Linked DNA regions of Ancylobacter polymorphus. The protein of the gene in region 2 interacts with the protein of the main gene of each other region in a pairwise test. Links are inferred from orthologs where the notes say so. Each region holds a gene or a part of one and is shown on either strand. Other genes may lie near its edges.

What was found. The genes of interacting proteins can lie anywhere in the genome.
Region 1: the proteins of gyrA (region 2) and gyrB interact in binary tests that used the Escherichia coli proteins (3 or more experiments, as listed by UniProt). The link is inferred for Ancylobacter polymorphus from one-to-one orthologs.

Annotation. Positions count from the first base shown.
Region 1 is NZ_CP083239.1:1,491-9,345, reverse strand. Bases 2,340-5,463 are described here. They hold gyrB (DNA topoisomerase (ATP-hydrolyzing) subunit B), read right to left. Parts: upstream 5,064-5,463; coding sequence 2,616-5,063; downstream 2,340-2,615. Other genes in these bases: recF (DNA replication/repair protein RecF), read right to left, coding at 5,250-5,463; K9D25_RS00025 (DUF6152 family protein), read right to left, coding at 2,340-2,503. In the rest of the region: K9D25_RS00035 (thiamine pyrophosphate-binding protein), read right to left, coding at 1-1,535; K9D25_RS00030 (DUF2214 domain-containing protein), read right to left, coding at 1,617-2,099; more of K9D25_RS00025, read right to left, coding at 2,108-2,339; more of recF, read right to left, coding at 5,464-6,413; dnaN (DNA polymerase III subunit beta), read right to left, coding at 6,410-7,525; chromosomal replication initiator protein DnaA, read right to left, coding at 7,749-7,855. UniProt on the Escherichia coli protein: DNA gyrase negatively supercoils closed circular double-stranded DNA in an ATP-dependent manner to maintain chromosomes in an underwound state.
Region 2 is NZ_CP083239.1:3,404,980-3,413,026, forward strand. Bases 293-3,608 are described here. They hold gyrA (DNA gyrase subunit A), read right to left. Parts: upstream 3,277-3,608; coding sequence 493-3,276; downstream 293-492. Other genes in these bases: K9D25_RS16140 (alpha/beta hydrolase family protein), read right to left, coding at 293-365; K9D25_RS16150 (MarC family protein), read left to right, coding at 3,553-3,608. Outside these bases: more of K9D25_RS16140, read right to left, coding at 1-292; more of K9D25_RS16150, read left to right, coding at 3,609-4,179; ssb (single-stranded DNA-binding protein), read right to left, coding at 4,324-4,887; K9D25_RS16160 (hypothetical protein), read left to right, coding at 5,160-5,312; excinuclease ABC subunit UvrA, read left to right, coding at 5,410-8,047. UniProt on the Escherichia coli protein: A type II topoisomerase that negatively supercoils closed circular double-stranded (ds) DNA in an ATP-dependent manner to maintain chromosomes in an underwound state.

The DNA.
Region 1 (7,855 bases), 3.4 Mb from region 2 along the record:
ACCGTCACGCCGAAGCCGCCAAAGGCGCGGGCATAGGCGGCGAAATCCGGATTCTTCAACGTCGTGCCGAAAACACGCGTCGGATATTCGCGCTCCTGATGCATGCGGATGGTGCCATACATGCCATTGTCCACCACGATGGCGACGATGGGCGCGCCATACTGCACCGCGGTGGCGAATTCCTGCCCAGTCATCAGGAAATCCCCGTCGCCGCACACGGCCACGACGGGCGTCTCCGGCTGGGAGATCTTCGCCGCGACCGCAGCCGGCAGGCCATAGCCCATGGAGCCCGACGTTGGCGCGAGCTGCGTGCCATAGGCGCGGAAGCGATGGAAGCGGTGCACCCAGATGGCGAAATTGCCCGCGCCATTGCAGACAATGGTGTCCTTGGGCAGGGCGCGCAGATAGTGCACGAGGCTCGCCATCTGCACCGCGCCGGGATTGGCGGGGGGCGCCTCGGTCCATTCGAGATAATCGGCCCGCGCCTGCGCCCGCCAGTCACCCCAGGTGATGGCGTTCGGCGGCTGCACCCCTTCCAGCGCGGAGGCGAAGGCGCCTGAGGAGGCGTTGATGGCGAGAGCGGGCTGATAGACCCGGCCCAGCTCTTCGGCATCGGCATGAACATGCACCAGCGGTACGCCGGGATCGGGAATGCCGAGCAGGCTGTAGCCCTGCGAGGGCACCTCGCCGAACCGCCCGCCGGCGAGAATGACGAGATCGGCGTCCTTCAGACGGGCCGTGAGCTTCGGATTGACGGAGAAACCGATGTCGCCGGCGAAACAGGCGTGATCCGCCGGAAACAGCATCTGCCGCCGGAAGCTGACCGCCACGGGGAGGTCGAAGCGCTCGGCGAAGCGGGTGACGGAGGCGACCGCGCGTTCGTTCCAGCGCGCCCCGCCAAGGATCATCAGCGGCCGCTTGGCCGCCCAGAGCAGGCGCTGCAGCCGCATCATGTCGGCAAGGCCCGGCCAGGTTTCGGCCGGCTCCACGGCAGGCGCGTCCGGCACCTCGGCGAGCGCGCTCAGCACGTCTTCCGGCAGGGCGACGACCACCGGCCCCGGCCGGCCCTGCATGGCGACGCGGAAGGCCCGGGAGACGATTTCCGGAATGCGCGCCGCGTCGTCGATTTCCACCGCCCATTTGGCGAGCGGGCCGAAGACGGCGCGGTAATCGACCTCCTGAAACGCTTCACGACCGCGCATCGCCCGCGAGATCTGGCCGACGAACAGGATCATCGGCGTCGAATCCTGCTGGGCGATATGGATGCCGGCGCTCGCATTGGTAGCGCCGGGCCCGCGCGTGACGAAGCAGATTCCCGGCCGCCCGGTCAGCTTGCCGCAGGCTTCCGCCATCATCGCCGCGCCGCTTTCCTGCCGGCAGATCACGAAGTCGATGGCGCTGTCGGACAGCGCATCCAGCACGTCGAGATAGCTTTCGCCGGGCACGCCGAAGGTGCGGGTCACGCCGTTGGCGAGGAGGGCGTCGACGAGGAGGCGGGCGCCAGTGCGCGGGGCAGGGGAGGGCAGGGACATCATGGGCAAGAACTCGACGCGAAGGACGGGGCACTCTAGTGCCAGCGGACGGCGAAGGCGAGTGAACTTGCGGCCAAGCCCGCCTCAGGCGAAGCCGATCCACCGGCCCGCCACGAGAAGGGCGATCCAGAGCACAATCGAGGCGGCGGCGCAGGCGCGCACAGCCGGCGTGACAGGCGCGCCCGTCATCGCCCGCCGGAAGTCTGCATTCGTGTGCTGAAGCCCGCTATTCGCAAGCGCCGCAGCCAGGAGGGCCAGCTTGATCTGGAAGGCGGGGTTGGCGGCATAGTCGATGGGGCGTATCGAGAACAGCCACGCCCCCGTGAGCACAGCGAGGCCAAGGCCAAAAGCCGCCACCCGCAGCTGAAGCGGCCCCATCACGGCAAGCGGCACGGCGCCGAACGCACCAAGCAGCCGCAGGTCGAGCACGAGAATGGCGCCGAGCAGCAGCGCGACGCCGAGAATGTGGGCCGCATTGACGAGGAGGTAGGCGATCCACGACGCCCGCAGGGCGCGGGCGCCGGGCCAATCTGCCAGCGCGGCGAGAGTGCCCCACAGCTCTTCCACCGGCAACCTCAGTTGCGGCCGATCCGCTCGGGGTACATGTCGTAATTCGTGCCTGCGAGGGTGATGCGCACCGCTTTCATATGGGCCTTGGCGCTGTCGCGATTTCGGTTGCCAAGCACGGTGATGGCGTCGCCGGGCTTGGCCGTATCCCCGGTGAAGCCGGAAGCGGAAGTCTGGCGGGGATTGCCGAGATCGACCTGCCAGAGCGTGCCGTCGCTGGCCGTCACCTCAAGCGAGGGGTGCGGCGGCGCCATCGAGATGGTCTTGATGGTGCCTTCCAGCGTCATCTGCTCGCTCTCCGCCCAGCTCCAGCCGTGATGGGCGAGAGCGGGGGCCGAGAGGGCAAGGAGGCCGGCAAGGCCGGCGCCGAGCATCGTGCGTGACGGGCGAAGGGATGTGAGCATGGTGCGGCTCCTGTCGTAAGGGAAGTCGCACAAGACTATGGGGCGGGCGGGCTTCGCGACGAGCCGTCCGCCCCTCACATCTGCGCCAGCACAGCGCTTTGCGGAAGGGGCCTCAGACGTCGACGCTGGCGCGCAGCGCATTGTCCTGGATGAACTCGCGGCGCGGTTCCACCACATCGCCCATCAGACGGTTGAACAGGTCGTCGGCGTCCGCGACTTCCTTCACCTTCACCTGCAGCAGCGAACGGGCATCGACATCGAGCGTCGTCTCCCACAGCTGCTCGGCATTCATCTCGCCAAGGCCCTTGTAGCGCTGCAGCGCGACGCCCTTGCGGCCGGCATCGGTCACGGCATCGAACAGGTCCATCGGGCCGAAGACGAGGGTTTCGGATCCCTTGCGGCGCAGGGTGGCGGGGTCGGCATGCACCTCCTGCAGGTCGGCCGCCAGGCTGTCGAGCCGGCGCGCCTCGGCGGAGCCGATGAAGGTGGCGTCGAGCACGGCCACTTCTTTCACCCCGCGCACGGTCCGTGTGAAACGGAAGCCGGCGCCATCAGCCTCGCCGGTCCAGCCGCGTTCCGTGTCCTCGGCGATCCGGTCAAGCCGGCCGGCGACGATAGTGGCGATCTCAGAGGCGCGTTCTTCCTCGACCAGCAGGCCGGGCGTCAACGCGCCGGCGATCGCCGCCTGCTCCACCACCGCGCGGTTGTAACGTGGATGCAGGCCGTTCATCACATGGCGGAAGGAGCGGGCGCTTTCCAGCACATGATGAAGATCGGCCCCGCCGCGCACTTCGCCGGTGGCAAGATGCAAGGACGCCTCGTCCAGGCCCTGGGTGATGAGGTAATCTTCCAGCGAACGCTCGTCCTTGAGATATTGCTCGGACTTGCCGCGCGTCACCTTATAGAGCGGCGGCTGGGCAATGTAGATGTGCCCGCGTTCAAGCAGTTCCGGCATCTGGCGGAAGAAGAAGGTCAGCAGAAGGGTGCGGATGTGGGAACCGTCCACGTCCGCGTCCGTCATGATGATGATCTTGTGGTAGCGCAGCTTGTCGACATTGAAGTCGTCGCGGCCGATTCCCGTGCCGAGCGCCGTGATCAGCGTGCCGATCTGGTCGGACGAGAGCATCTTGTCGAAGCGGGCGCGCTCGACATTCAGGATCTTGCCGCGCAGCGGCAGGATCGCCTGGAAGGCCCGGTTGCGGCCCATCTTGGCGGAACCGCCGGCCGAGTCACCCTCGACGATGAAAAGTTCGGATTTGGCCGGATCGCGTTCCTGACAGTCGGCGAGCTTGCCGGGCAGCGAAGCGACATCGAGAGGGTTCTTGCGGCGGGTGAGTTCGCGCGCCCGGCGCGCCGCTTCGCGTGCAGCAGCGGCTTCGACCACCTTGGTCACCAGCGCCTTGCTCTCGCCGGGGTGCTCCTCGAGCCAAGTGCCGAGCGCATCGTTCACCAGCGCCTCGACCACTGGGCGCACCTCGGACGAGACCAGCTTGTCCTTGGTCTGGGATGAGAATTTCGGGTCAGGCACCTTCACCGAAAGCACGGCGGTGAGGCCCTCGCGGCAATCCTCGCCGGTAGGGTCGACCTTCTCTTTCTTGGCGATGCCGGAGCGCTCTGAATAGCCGATGATCTGGCGAGTCAGGGCCGCCGCGAAGCCGGTGAAATGGGTGCCGCGGTCACGCTGAGGGATGTTGTTGGTGAAGCACAGCACGTTCTCATGGTAGCTGTCGTTCCATGAGAGCGCGCATTCCACCATGATGCCGTCGCGCTCGGCGCGGATCACGATCGGCTTGGGCAACAGAGCCTGCTTGGAACGGTCGAGATACTGCACGAAGGCTTCGACGCCGCCTTCATACATCATCTCTTCGCGCTTCACCTCGGCATGGCGCGCGTCGGTCAGGACAATCCGCACGCCCGAATTGAGGAAGGCGAGTTCGCGCAGCCGGTGTTCCAATGTGCCATAGTCGAATTCGGTCTTGGTGAAGGTTTCCGGGCTCGGCAGGAATGTCACGCGCGTGCCGCGCCGGCCTTCCGGCGCGGGCCCGGTTTGCTTCAGGTCCGCTTCGGCGTCGCCGTGGCGGAAGCGCATGAAGTATTCATATCCACCGCGCCAGATGGTGAGGTCGAGAGTTGTGGAAAGCGCGTTCACCACCGAGACGCCGACGCCGTGCAGGCCACCGGAGACCTTATAGGAGTTCTGGTTGAATTTACCGCCCGCGTGCAACTGGGTCATGATGACCTGCGCCGCGGAAACCCCTTCTTCTTCATGGATGTCGGTCGGGATGCCGCGGCCATTATCGGTCACGGTGACCGAACCTTCAGCGTTCAGCGTGACCGTCACCTCATTGGCATAGCCGGCCAGCGCTTCATCGATGGCGTTGTCCACCACCTCATACACCATATGGTGGAGACCGGAGCCGTCATCCGTATCGCCGATATACATTCCCGGGCGCTTGCGCACCGCGTCGAGGCCGCGAAGCACCTGAATCGACTGCGCGCCATAGTCTTCCCCGTTCGCGGTGTTCGCGGCGGGGGACGGAGCGTTGTCAGGGTCGGCCATGGAATGAAGCTCTACGAATCGAGGATGTGATTGGGATTTATACCGCACTCGCACGGTGAATTCGTGGCGGGGCGTTAGCACTTTGACAGGCCGGCGCCCGGGTGAATGGCCACGACGACGGAGCCCGCCGACAAGCCCATTGGGATGGTCCGATTTCTAGGGCATTTTCCCTTTTATTTCAAGGGTTCAGGCGTGCCTCTCGACATGGCCGGGCGTCACCGCGAAGGTTTCCGCCCTTCCGGCAAGCGCCGCGAAGGCCGAGGGGTCGGCGCCGGTCATCCACACCTGCGCGCCGAGCGCGTCGAGCGCGGCAAAAAGGGCGATGCGCCGTTCGGGGTCGAGATAGGCGACCACATCGTCGAGGAGCATGACGGGCGTTCCGCCCGTCATCTCCGTCACCAGGCGGGCATGTGCGAGGGCGAGCCCGATCAGCAGCGCCTTCTGCTCGCCGGTGGAACCCTGTCCGGCGGGAATGGCTTTCGGACCGTGGCCGACGAGCAGGTCGGTCAGATGCGGCCCCTCCAGGGTCCGCCCTGCCGCGCGGTCACGCGGGCGGGCGGCCCGCAAGGCCATCCGGTACTGATCCTCGACGACCGTTGCCGGCTCGGTTGCCAGCGCGCGCTCCACCTCCCCGTCAAGCGCAACCGTTGCCCAGGGGAAAAGGGACGCGCCGTCGTCATGCGCCTCGCGCCCCTGCGCGATGCCAGCGGCAAGCCGTTGCACGGTCTCCATCCGCGCTGCAGCCACCGCGATCGCGAGCGCCGCCAGTTCCTGTTCCACGGCGTCGAGATAGCGGGGATCGGTCGTGGGCTCCTCAAGCAGGCGGTTACGCGACCGTAGCGCCCGCTCCAGCGCGTTGACCCGCGCCCCGTGCTCGGCATCGACCGCCAGCACCAGACGGTCGAGGAAACGCCGACGTTCCGAAGGCGGGCCGAGAAACAGCCCGTCCATGTCGGGCGTCAGCCAGACAATGCGGACATGGGCGGCAAAGGCCGCAGCCGACCCCACGCTCTCGCCGTCGATGCGGCAGCGGCGGGTTCGCGTCTCGCTATCGGCTTCGACGCCGGTGCCGAGCACGACCTCGCCATACGCCCCTTCGACCACGGCGGACAACGCCCACCCCTGGGCGCCGGGCCGACGCGCCGCAAACTGGTCGAGCGTGGCACGCCGCAGGCCACGACCCGGCGCAAGCAGCGAGATGGCTTCCAGAAGATTGGTCTTCCCGGCCCCGTTCTGGCCCAGCAACACGATGGGCCCTTTGCCGACGCGAATATCCGCAGACGGGTAGCTGCGGAAATCGGTCAGCCGCAAGCGCGCGAGGCGGGCCGTAACCGTCGTGGCCGCGCTCACACCCGCATCGGCATCAGCACATAGAGCGCGCCGCGCTTGTCCGGGTCCTGCACCAGGGTGGGCGAACCGGGATCGGCGAGCTTCAGCTCGGCCGTGCTGCCTTCGATCTGCGAGGTGATGTCGAGGAGGTAGCGGCTGTTGAAGCCGATATCGATCGCCTCGGCCGCGTATTCGACCTCGATCTCCTCCGTGGCGCTGCCCGAATCCGGATTGGTGACGGAGAGGGTCAGTTTGCCATCGGCGATGGAGAGCTTAACCGCCCGGCCCCGCTCGCTGGCCACGGTGGAGACGCGATCGACGGCGGAAGCGAAATCGGCCTTGTCGACCACCAGTGTCTTGTCGTTGCCGACCGGAATGACGCGGCCATAATCCGGGAAGGTGCCGTCGATGAGTTTGGAGGTCAGCACCACGCGATCAAGCGACACGCGGATCTTGGCGGCGGAAAGCTCGACCGTCACCTCGGCATCCGCATTCTCGGCAAGGCGCTGGATTTCGGCGACGGCCTTGCGCGGCACGATGACGCCGGGCATGCCGCTGGCGCCGGCAGGCGCGGTTGTCTGCGCCTGCGCCAGGCGATGGCCGTCAGTGGCGACGGCGCGCAGCACCGGTCCGCCAGCGTCCGCTACGTGGAGATAAATGCCGTTGAGATAGTAGCGGGTCTCTTCGGTCGAGATCGCGAACTGGGTCTTGTCCACGAGGCGCTTCAGCTCGCCGGCCGGCAGGGTGAAGCTATGGGTCATCTCGCCGGCGGCCAGATCGGGGAACTCATTCTCCGGCAGTGTCTGCAGCGCGAAACGCGAACGGCCAGCGCGCACGGTGAGCGTGCTGCGGTCGCCCGATGTCTCGATCTGCACCTGGGCGCCTTCCGGCAGTTTGCGGACAATGTCGTAGATCGTATGCGCGGGAACGGTTGTCGCGCCTTCTTCCTGAACCTCGGCCGCGATCGTCTCGACAATCTCGATGTCGAGGTCGGTGGCCCGCAGCGCGAGCCCGCGCGGATCGCTCCGCATCAGCACGTTGGCGAGGATCGGAATGGTGTTGCGCCGCTCGACGACACGATGGACGTGGGCCAGAGACTTGAGCAACTCGGCCCGCTCGACAGTGACCTTCATGGCCGCGACACCCGTGGCTTTACGAAAAAGGAAAGGTGCACGAGGCACGGGCGGCCGAACGACCCCGGCCACGCGCCCCGGGCAGCGGCGCGACCGCGCCGCCGGGGGCGCCGACATTGCCGCCCCTCGCGTATCAAGGCAAGCGGCGCACCAAAGGGATGCGCCGAAATGATGGGGAAATCTGCGGGTATATCGGGCAAAACGCCGTCTTCGGCGCCCGCAGCTACTCGTCGTTGACCAGCCGCTTCAGCGTCTCAACCTCATCGGCGAGCACGCGGTCGGTGCCGACGAGGCCGTCGATCTTGCGTACGGCATGCAGCACCGTGGTGT
Region 2 (8,047 bases):
GGCCGTTCCCAAAGTCGGGCGCCAATATCGGGCTTGAGGTTGCGGCTGGTGGTGCCGGGATGGTTCACCGCCGCGACCATATAGCCATGCCGCGCAAGCGCGACCGCCAGCCAGGCCTGGTTGCCGAGATTGCCGCCAAAGCCGTGAGAGAGCACGACGAGACGGTGGCGACCGGCTGCCGGGGCGGCGTCGACGATGACGGATTCGCCCACCAAGACGGCATTGTCGCCGATCAAGGTCTGCGGGCCCGCCGCCGATGTCGGATACCAGACCGCCGCCTCCAGGGGGCGCTCCGGAATCTCGGTGAGGCTCAGCCGGCGAAAGCCGACACCGTCGGCGCGCGCGACTCCAGCGCTGATCGCCATGAAGGCAAGCGCGAGAAGGAGGAAAAGGGGACGCATGGGCGATGACATTCGGCGGGGCAACATACGAGGCGTGGAAACAAGAACGGCGCCTTCTGGCGCCGTTCCGTGTTCTCATCATGGCCTTGGCTCAGCTTGCGGCGTCTTCGCCCGCCGCCTCGCCGCCCAGCGCCTCGTCGCCCTCGTCCTCGGTGACGCGCTCGACGGAGACGACCTTCTCGTCCTCCGCCGTGTCGAACACGATCACGCCTTGGCTGCCACGCCCCACGGTGCGGATGCCGTTCACCGGGCAGCGGATGAGCTGGCCGCCATCGGTGACCAGCATGATCTGATCGGCGTCCTCCACGGGGAACGAGGCAACCAACGGGCCGTTGCGGTCATTGACCGCCATGGCGACGATGCCCTTACCGCCGCGCCGCGTGGTGCGGTACTCATAGGACGAGGTGCGCTTGCCGTAGCCATTCTCCGAGAGTGTCAGGATGAATTGCTCGGCAGCGCCCATGGCGACATAGCGCGCCTGGTCGATATCCGCCGGCCCGGCAACCGCTTCTTCCGCATCCGGCTCGACGATCTCGGCCTCAACGACCTCGCCCTCCTCGCCATTGGCCTCCACGCCGTTCTGGCTCCGGCGGATGGCGTTGGCGAGCTTGATATAGGCGGCACGCTCTTCCGCCGTCGCCTCGACATGGCGAATGATCGCCATGGAAATGAGCCGATCACCCTCTTCCAGCTGGATGCCGCGCACGCCCATGGAATCGCGTCCCTTGAAGACACGCACCTCGGTAACGGGAAAGCGGATGCACTGGCCGTTGGCGCTGGTCAGCAGCACGTCGTCGGCCTCGGTGCAGAGTTGCACGCCGGCGATGGACTCACCCACTTCCAGCTTCATCGCGATCTTGCCGTTGCGGTTCACATTGGTGAAATCGGACAGCTCGTTCCGCCGCACCGTGCCGGAATTGGTCGCGAACATGATCTGAAGCCGGCTCCACGCCTCCTCGTCCGGCAGCGCCATGATCGAGGTGATGCGCTCGCCTTCGGTGAGCGGCAGAATGTTCACCAGCGCCTTGCCGCGCGACTGCGGCGCCGACATCGGCAGGCGCCAGACCTTCAGCTTGTAGACCTGCCCCTTGGACGAGAAGAACAGCACCGGCGCATGGGTCGAGGCGACGAAGAGGCGGGTGACGAAATCTTCGTCCTTGGTCTGCATCGCCGAGCGGCCCTTGCCGCCGCGCCGCTGCGCGCGATAGGTCGACAGCGGCACACGCTTGACATAGCCGGCATGGGAAACCGTGACGACCATGTCTTCGCGGGCGATCAGGTCCTCGTCCTCGAAATCGCCCTCAGCTTCGGTGATCTCGGTCTTGCGCGGCGTGCCGAATTCCGCCTTCACCGCCAACAGCTCGTCCTTGACGATGCCACGGATGCGCTCGCGGCTGGCGAGAATGTCGAGATATTCGCGAATCTCTACCGCGATCTTGTCGAGTTCGTCCGCGACCTCGTCCCGGCCCAGCGCGGTGAGGCGCTGCAGGCGCAGATCGAGAATGGCGCGCGCCTGCTCGGCGGAGAGGCGATAGGTGCCGTCCTCGGCGAGCCGATGCCGGGGATCGTCGATGAGCGCGATCAGCGGGGCGACATCCATCGCCGGCCAATGCCGCGTCATCAGCGCCTCGCGCGCCGACGCGGGATCGGGCGAGGTGCGGATCGTGTGGATGATCTCGTCGATATTGGCGACGGCGATGGCGAGGCCGACCAGCACATGCGCACGGTCACGCGCCTTGCGCAGCAGGAACTTGGTCCGCCGGCTCACCACGTCCTCGCGGAAGGCGACGAAGGCGGTCAACAGATCCAGCAGGTTCATCAGCGCCGGCTTGCCGCCGTTCAGCGCCACCATATTCGCGCCGAAGGACGTCTGCAGCGCGGTCATGCGGTAGAGATTGTTCAGCACGACATCCGCCTGGGCGTCGCGCTTGACCTCGAACACCACCCGCATGCCTTCGCGGGAGGATTCGTCGCGGATTTCGGCGATGCCCTCCAGCCGCTTCTCGCGCACCAGTTCGGCGATGCGCTCGATCATGGTCGCCTTGTTCACCTGATAGGGAATTTCGGTGACGATGATGGCGTCACGGTCCTTGCGGATTTCCTCGATCGTCGCGCGCGAACGCATGACGATGGAGCCGCGGCCGGTGAGATAGGCTTGCCTTATGCCGCTGCGTCCGAGAATGAGCGCGCCTGTGGGGAAGTCCGGGCCCTGAATATAGTCGAGCAGCCGCTCCACATCGAGCGAGGGGTCGTCGATAAGCGCAACGCACGCATCCACCACCTCGCCGAGATTGTGCGGGGGGATGTTGGTCGCCATGCCGACGGCGATGCCGCCGGCGCCGTTGACCAGAAGATTGGGGAAGCGGGCCGGCAGGACCGTCGGCTCCTGCTCGCGGCCGTCGTAATTGTCCTGGAAATCGACCGTGTCCTTGTCGAGATCGTCCAGCAGGTTCATCGCCGGCTTGGCGAGGCGCACCTCGGTGTAGCGCTCGGCCGCCGGCGGGTCGCCATCGACAGAACCGAAATTGCCCTGGCCGTCGATCAGCGGCAGGCGCATGGAGAAGTCCTGCGCCAGACGCACCAGCGCGTCATAGATCGCCTGGTTGCCGTGCGGATGGTACTTACCCATCGTATCGCCGGTCACACGCGCCGATTTATTGTAGGGGCGCTCAGGCGTGTAATTGTTCTCGCGCATCGAGAACAGAATACGGCGATGCACCGGCTTCAGACCGTCGCGCACATCGGGAAGCGCGCGCGAGACGATGACGCTCATCGCATAGTCGAGATAGCTGCGGGACAGCTCCTCGGTGATCGAGACGGGCCGGATATCCGAAGGGCCGCCGCCCTCCGGGTTGAACGTGTCGGAATCGGACAAGGAATCGTCTTTCCGTGGTTGCGGAACGTGTGTGCCTGTTTAGACCATTCTGCCCGGAAACGCCAGCGCGACGGCTTTTTCTCCGGCGCCAAAACGCGTGCCTTACCAACGGCTTACAGCCCCAATTCCACAGCCCCGCGCGAAGGTGGCGAAAGCGCGGCGCCGCGCCCAGCCAAGCGGTGTCATCTGAGAGGCCTTGGCAGGCCCGCGTGGGGACGATCTTATAGAATGCTACCGTCGGCGGGGGCGCCGTGATTGAAGGCGGAAGGTGGCGACGTGCTCGACTATATGTTCTCGGCCATCGTGACCATGGCGGTGGTGATCGACCCGATCGGCCTCGCGCCGCTGTTCCTGGCCGTCACCTCGGATCTGACGGCTGGAGAAAGGCGTCTGGTGGCGCTCCGTTCGGCCGCCATTGCGCTCGCGATATTGGTCACGTTCGGCCTTGTCGGCGCGCCGCTTCTGGCCGCGCTGGGTATCACCCTGCCCGCGTTTCGCATCGCCGGTGGGCTGTTGCTGTTCGCGATCTCTTTCGAGATGGTGTTCGGCCGGCGCACCGAGCGCAAATTCGACGCGTCGGAAGTCGCCCAGCGCGAAAAGCTCCTGCGGACGCTCGCGGTCTTCCCGCTCGCCATCCCGCTGATGGCCGGGCCCGGCGCCATCACCGCCATGCTGCTGCTGGCCGGCGAGGCGCATGGCGACCCGGCGCGGCTCGCGGCGCTTTTCGTCATCACCGCGCTGGTGATCGCGAGCTGCCTCGCTGTCTTCCTCGCGGCCCGTCGGATGGACAGGCTGCTTGGTGTCACCGGCAACGCCATTCTTTCGCGCCTGCTGGGCGTGGTGCTGACCGCGCTGGCGGTACAGTTCGTGATCGACGGGATCCGGGCGTCGTTCCTCACCTGAGCTCCCTATCGGGAATTGCCCGTCTTTGTTGCCGCCTCCGCGACCCCATGCGGCTCACGCACCGTTAGCGGCGCTTACTCGCACTGCGCATCTTGCAGTGGTAGGCCGCACCGCTCTGCCCTGTACCGGTTCGGTGACCAGGCCTCAGAACGGAATCTCGTCGTCCAGGTCGCCGCCGGAGCCGCCAGCGGGCCCGCCGCCGAACTTGCCGCCGCCCGATCCGCTCGCAGGTGCCGGACGACGCTCGCCACCAAAGGAACGCCCGCCACCCGAACCGCCGCCATAGCCGCCGCCCGAACCGAAATCGCTGCTCCCGGCGCTGTAATCATCTCCGCCGCCGCCTTCCGACCCGCCGCCGCGGCTGTCGAGAATGGTGAGTTCGCCCCGGAACGGCCGCAGCACGATTTCGGTGAAGTAGCGCTCGCCGCCATTCTGGTCGGTGGCCTTGCGGGTCTCGATCTGGCCTTCAATATAGACCTTGGAACCCTTGCGCAGATACTGCTCCGCGACGCGCAGCAGGTTCTCGTTGAAAATCACCACGCTGTGCCACTCGGTGCGCTCCTTGCGCTCCCCCGAGGCCTTGTCGCGCCACGTTTCCGAGGTCGCGATGCGCAAATTGCACACGCGCCCGCCATTCTGGAACGTCCGCACTTCGGGGTCGCGGCCGAGATTGCCGATCAGGATCACCTTGTTGACGCTGCCCGCCATCTTGTCCTCCGAAACTGCCGGACGCCCGCTCTGGCGCGCGCTCGTGAAAGGGAACGCATAATAGACCAGCGGACGCCCGGCCGCGCGCCTCGGGCCTGTGCTGTCCACCGCTTTGCGCCCACATGGCGCCGCGGAACATCGACCAGAAACATTGTTCTTGTTCTGTTCCTAGCATTGTGTCTAAGCTGCCGCAAGAGTGCTGAGTCGACATTGCGAAGCGCGCGCGCCGGACTATGTTTACCCTGTGTTCTAAAAGGGAGCCTGTCCCCATCATGACCCAGATGCGCCATCGCCCGCGCGCCCGTGCCATCGCCGTCCGTGCCGAAGAGGCCCGCCAGGCGTTGATCCGCCGCGCCTTTCTGGCCGTAGCCGGCGCACTTGCTGTCGCGGCGGGTTTGGCAGCGCTGCACGGCGTCGGGGGCTGATCCCTTCGCCGGGCGGGCCTCGTCGCCGTAATGCGCCGCCCTGCAAAATCTGTTGTTCGGCGTAGCTGCCCGTAGAAACCGGCGAGAAGAGTTCGGAATGAAGGACCGCGTGGATCTCCCGCGCCGCGATGCCCGCACGATTGCGATCCGGGGCGCGCGCGAGCACAACCTCAAGAATGTCGATCTCGAAATCCCGCGCGACAGCCTGGTGGTATTCACCGGCCTGTCCGGGTCGGGCAAGTCGTCTCTGGCCTTCGACACCATCTATGCCGAGGGTCAGCGCCGCTATGTCGAGAGCCTCTCGGCCTATGCGCGCCAGTTTCTGGAGATGATGCAGAAGCCGGATGTCGATCAGATCGACGGCCTCTCGCCGGCCATTTCCATCGAGCAGAAAACGACCTCGAAGAATCCGCGCTCGACGGTCGGCACCGTCACCGAGATCTATGACTATATGCGCCTGCTTTGGGCGCGCGTGGGCGTGCCCTATTCGCCGGCCACCGGACTGCCGATCGAAAGCCAGACCGTCAGCCAGATGGTCGACCGGGTGCTCGCCCTGCCGGAGAAGACGCGGCTTTATCTGCTCGCGCCCGTGGTGCGCGGTCGCAAGGGCGAGTATCGGAAGGAACTGGCCGAATTCCAGAAGAAGGGATTCCAGCGGGTCAAGATCGACGGCGAGTTCCATGAGATCGCCGACGCGCCGTCGCTCGACAAGAAGTTCAAGCACGATATCGACGTGGTGGTGGACCGCCTCGTCGTGCGGCCAGACATCGCCAGCCGGCTGGCGGATTCGTTCGAGACGGCGCTCGGCCTGGCCGACGGCATCGCGGTCATCGAGTTCGCCGACGAGAAGGAAGAGAGCGGCGACGCCCGCCGCATCGTGTTCTCGGAGAAATTCGCCTGCCCGGTTTCCGGCTTCACCATTGCCGAGATCGAACCGCGGCTGTTCTCCTTCAACAACCCGTTCGGCGCCTGCCCCACGTGCGATGGGTTGGGCCATGAGAGCAAGATCGACCCGAACCTCATCGTCCCGGATGCGGCGCGCTCGCTGAAGCAGGGCGCCATCGCGCCTTGGGCGAAGTCGACTTCGCCCTATTACGGCCAGACGCTGGAGGCGATTGCCCGTCATTACGGCGTCAAGCTCACGACTCCCTGGTCGGAGCTGCCGGAGAATGTGCGCAACGTCATTCTGCACGGCTCGAAGGCCGAGACCATCCGCTTCGTCTATAATGACGGCATGCGCGCCTATGAGACGGTGAAGACGTTCGAGGGCATCGTCACCAATCTGGAACGGCGCTGGCGCGAAACGGAAAGCGATTGGGCGCGCGAGGAGATCGGCAAATATTTCTCCGCCGTTCCCTGCGCCGCCTGCCATGGCTACCGGCTGAAGCCTGAGGCTTTGGCGGTGAAGATCGCCGGCCGGCATATCGGCGCGGCGGCAGAGCTTTCCGTGCGCCACGCGCTGGAGTGGTTCGCCAGCCTCCCCGGCCAGCTCACCGACAAGCAGAACGAGATCGCCGCGCGTATTCTCAAGGAGATCCGCGAGCGCCTCGCCTTCCTGCTCGATGTCGGGCTGGATTATCTCACCCTCGCCCGCGCCTCCGGCACGTTGTCCGGTGGCGAGAGTCAGCGCATCCGGCTCGCCTCACAGATTGGCTCCGGTCTCACCGGCGTGCTCTATGTGCTGGACGAGCCGTCCATCGGACTGCACCAGCGCGACAATGAGCGCCTGCTCGGCACCCTGCGGCGGCTGCGCGATCTCGGCAATACGGTCATCGTCGTCGAGCATGACGAAGACGCGATCCTTGCCGCCGATTACGTGGTCGATGTAGGCCCCGGCGCTGGCGTGCATGGCGGGCGCATCGTGGCGCAGGGCACGCCGAAGGAACTCCTCGCCAACCCGAATTCGCTCACAGGCAAATACCTCACCGGCGAGCTCAACGTGCCGGTACCCAAGCGTCGCAAGCCGAACCCCAAGCGCATGCTGCGGGTGGTGAATGCGCGCGGCAACAATCTGAAGAACGTCACCGCGTCGATCCCGCTCGGCTTGTTTACGGCAGTTACCGGCGTGTCGGGCGGCGGCAAGTCGACCCTGCTGATCGACACGCTGTACAAGGCGGTGGCGCGGCGGCTGAATGGCGCCTCCGAGCCGCCGGCGCCGCATGACGGGCTGGAGGGACTGGAGCACCTGGACAAGGTCATCGACATCGACCAGTCGCCGATCGGCCGCACCCCGCGCTCAAACCCGGCGACCTATACCGGCGCCTTCACCCCGATCCGCGAATGGTTCTCCGGCCTGCCGGAAGCCAAGGCGCGCGGCTATGGACCCGGCCGGTTCTCGTTCAACGTCAAGGGCGGGCGCTGCGAGGCGTGCCAGGGCGATGGTGTCATCAAGATCGAGATGCACTTCCTGCCCGATGTCTACGTCACCTGCGATGTCTGCAAGGGCAAGCGCTACAACCGCGAGACGCTGGAAGTCACCTTCAAGAACAAGTCCATCGCCGACGTGCTCGACATGACGGTGGACGAAGGCGCCGAGTTCTTCAAGGCGGTGCCCGCGGTGCGCGACAAGCTGGAAACGCTCGCCCGTGTCGGGCTCGGCTATATTCATGTCGGCCAGCAGGCCAATACCCTGTCCGGCGGTGAAGCCCAGCGGGTGAAGCTCTCCAAGGAGCTGTCCAAGCGCGCCACCGGGCGCACGCTGTACATCCTCGACGAGCCGACCACGGGCCTGCATT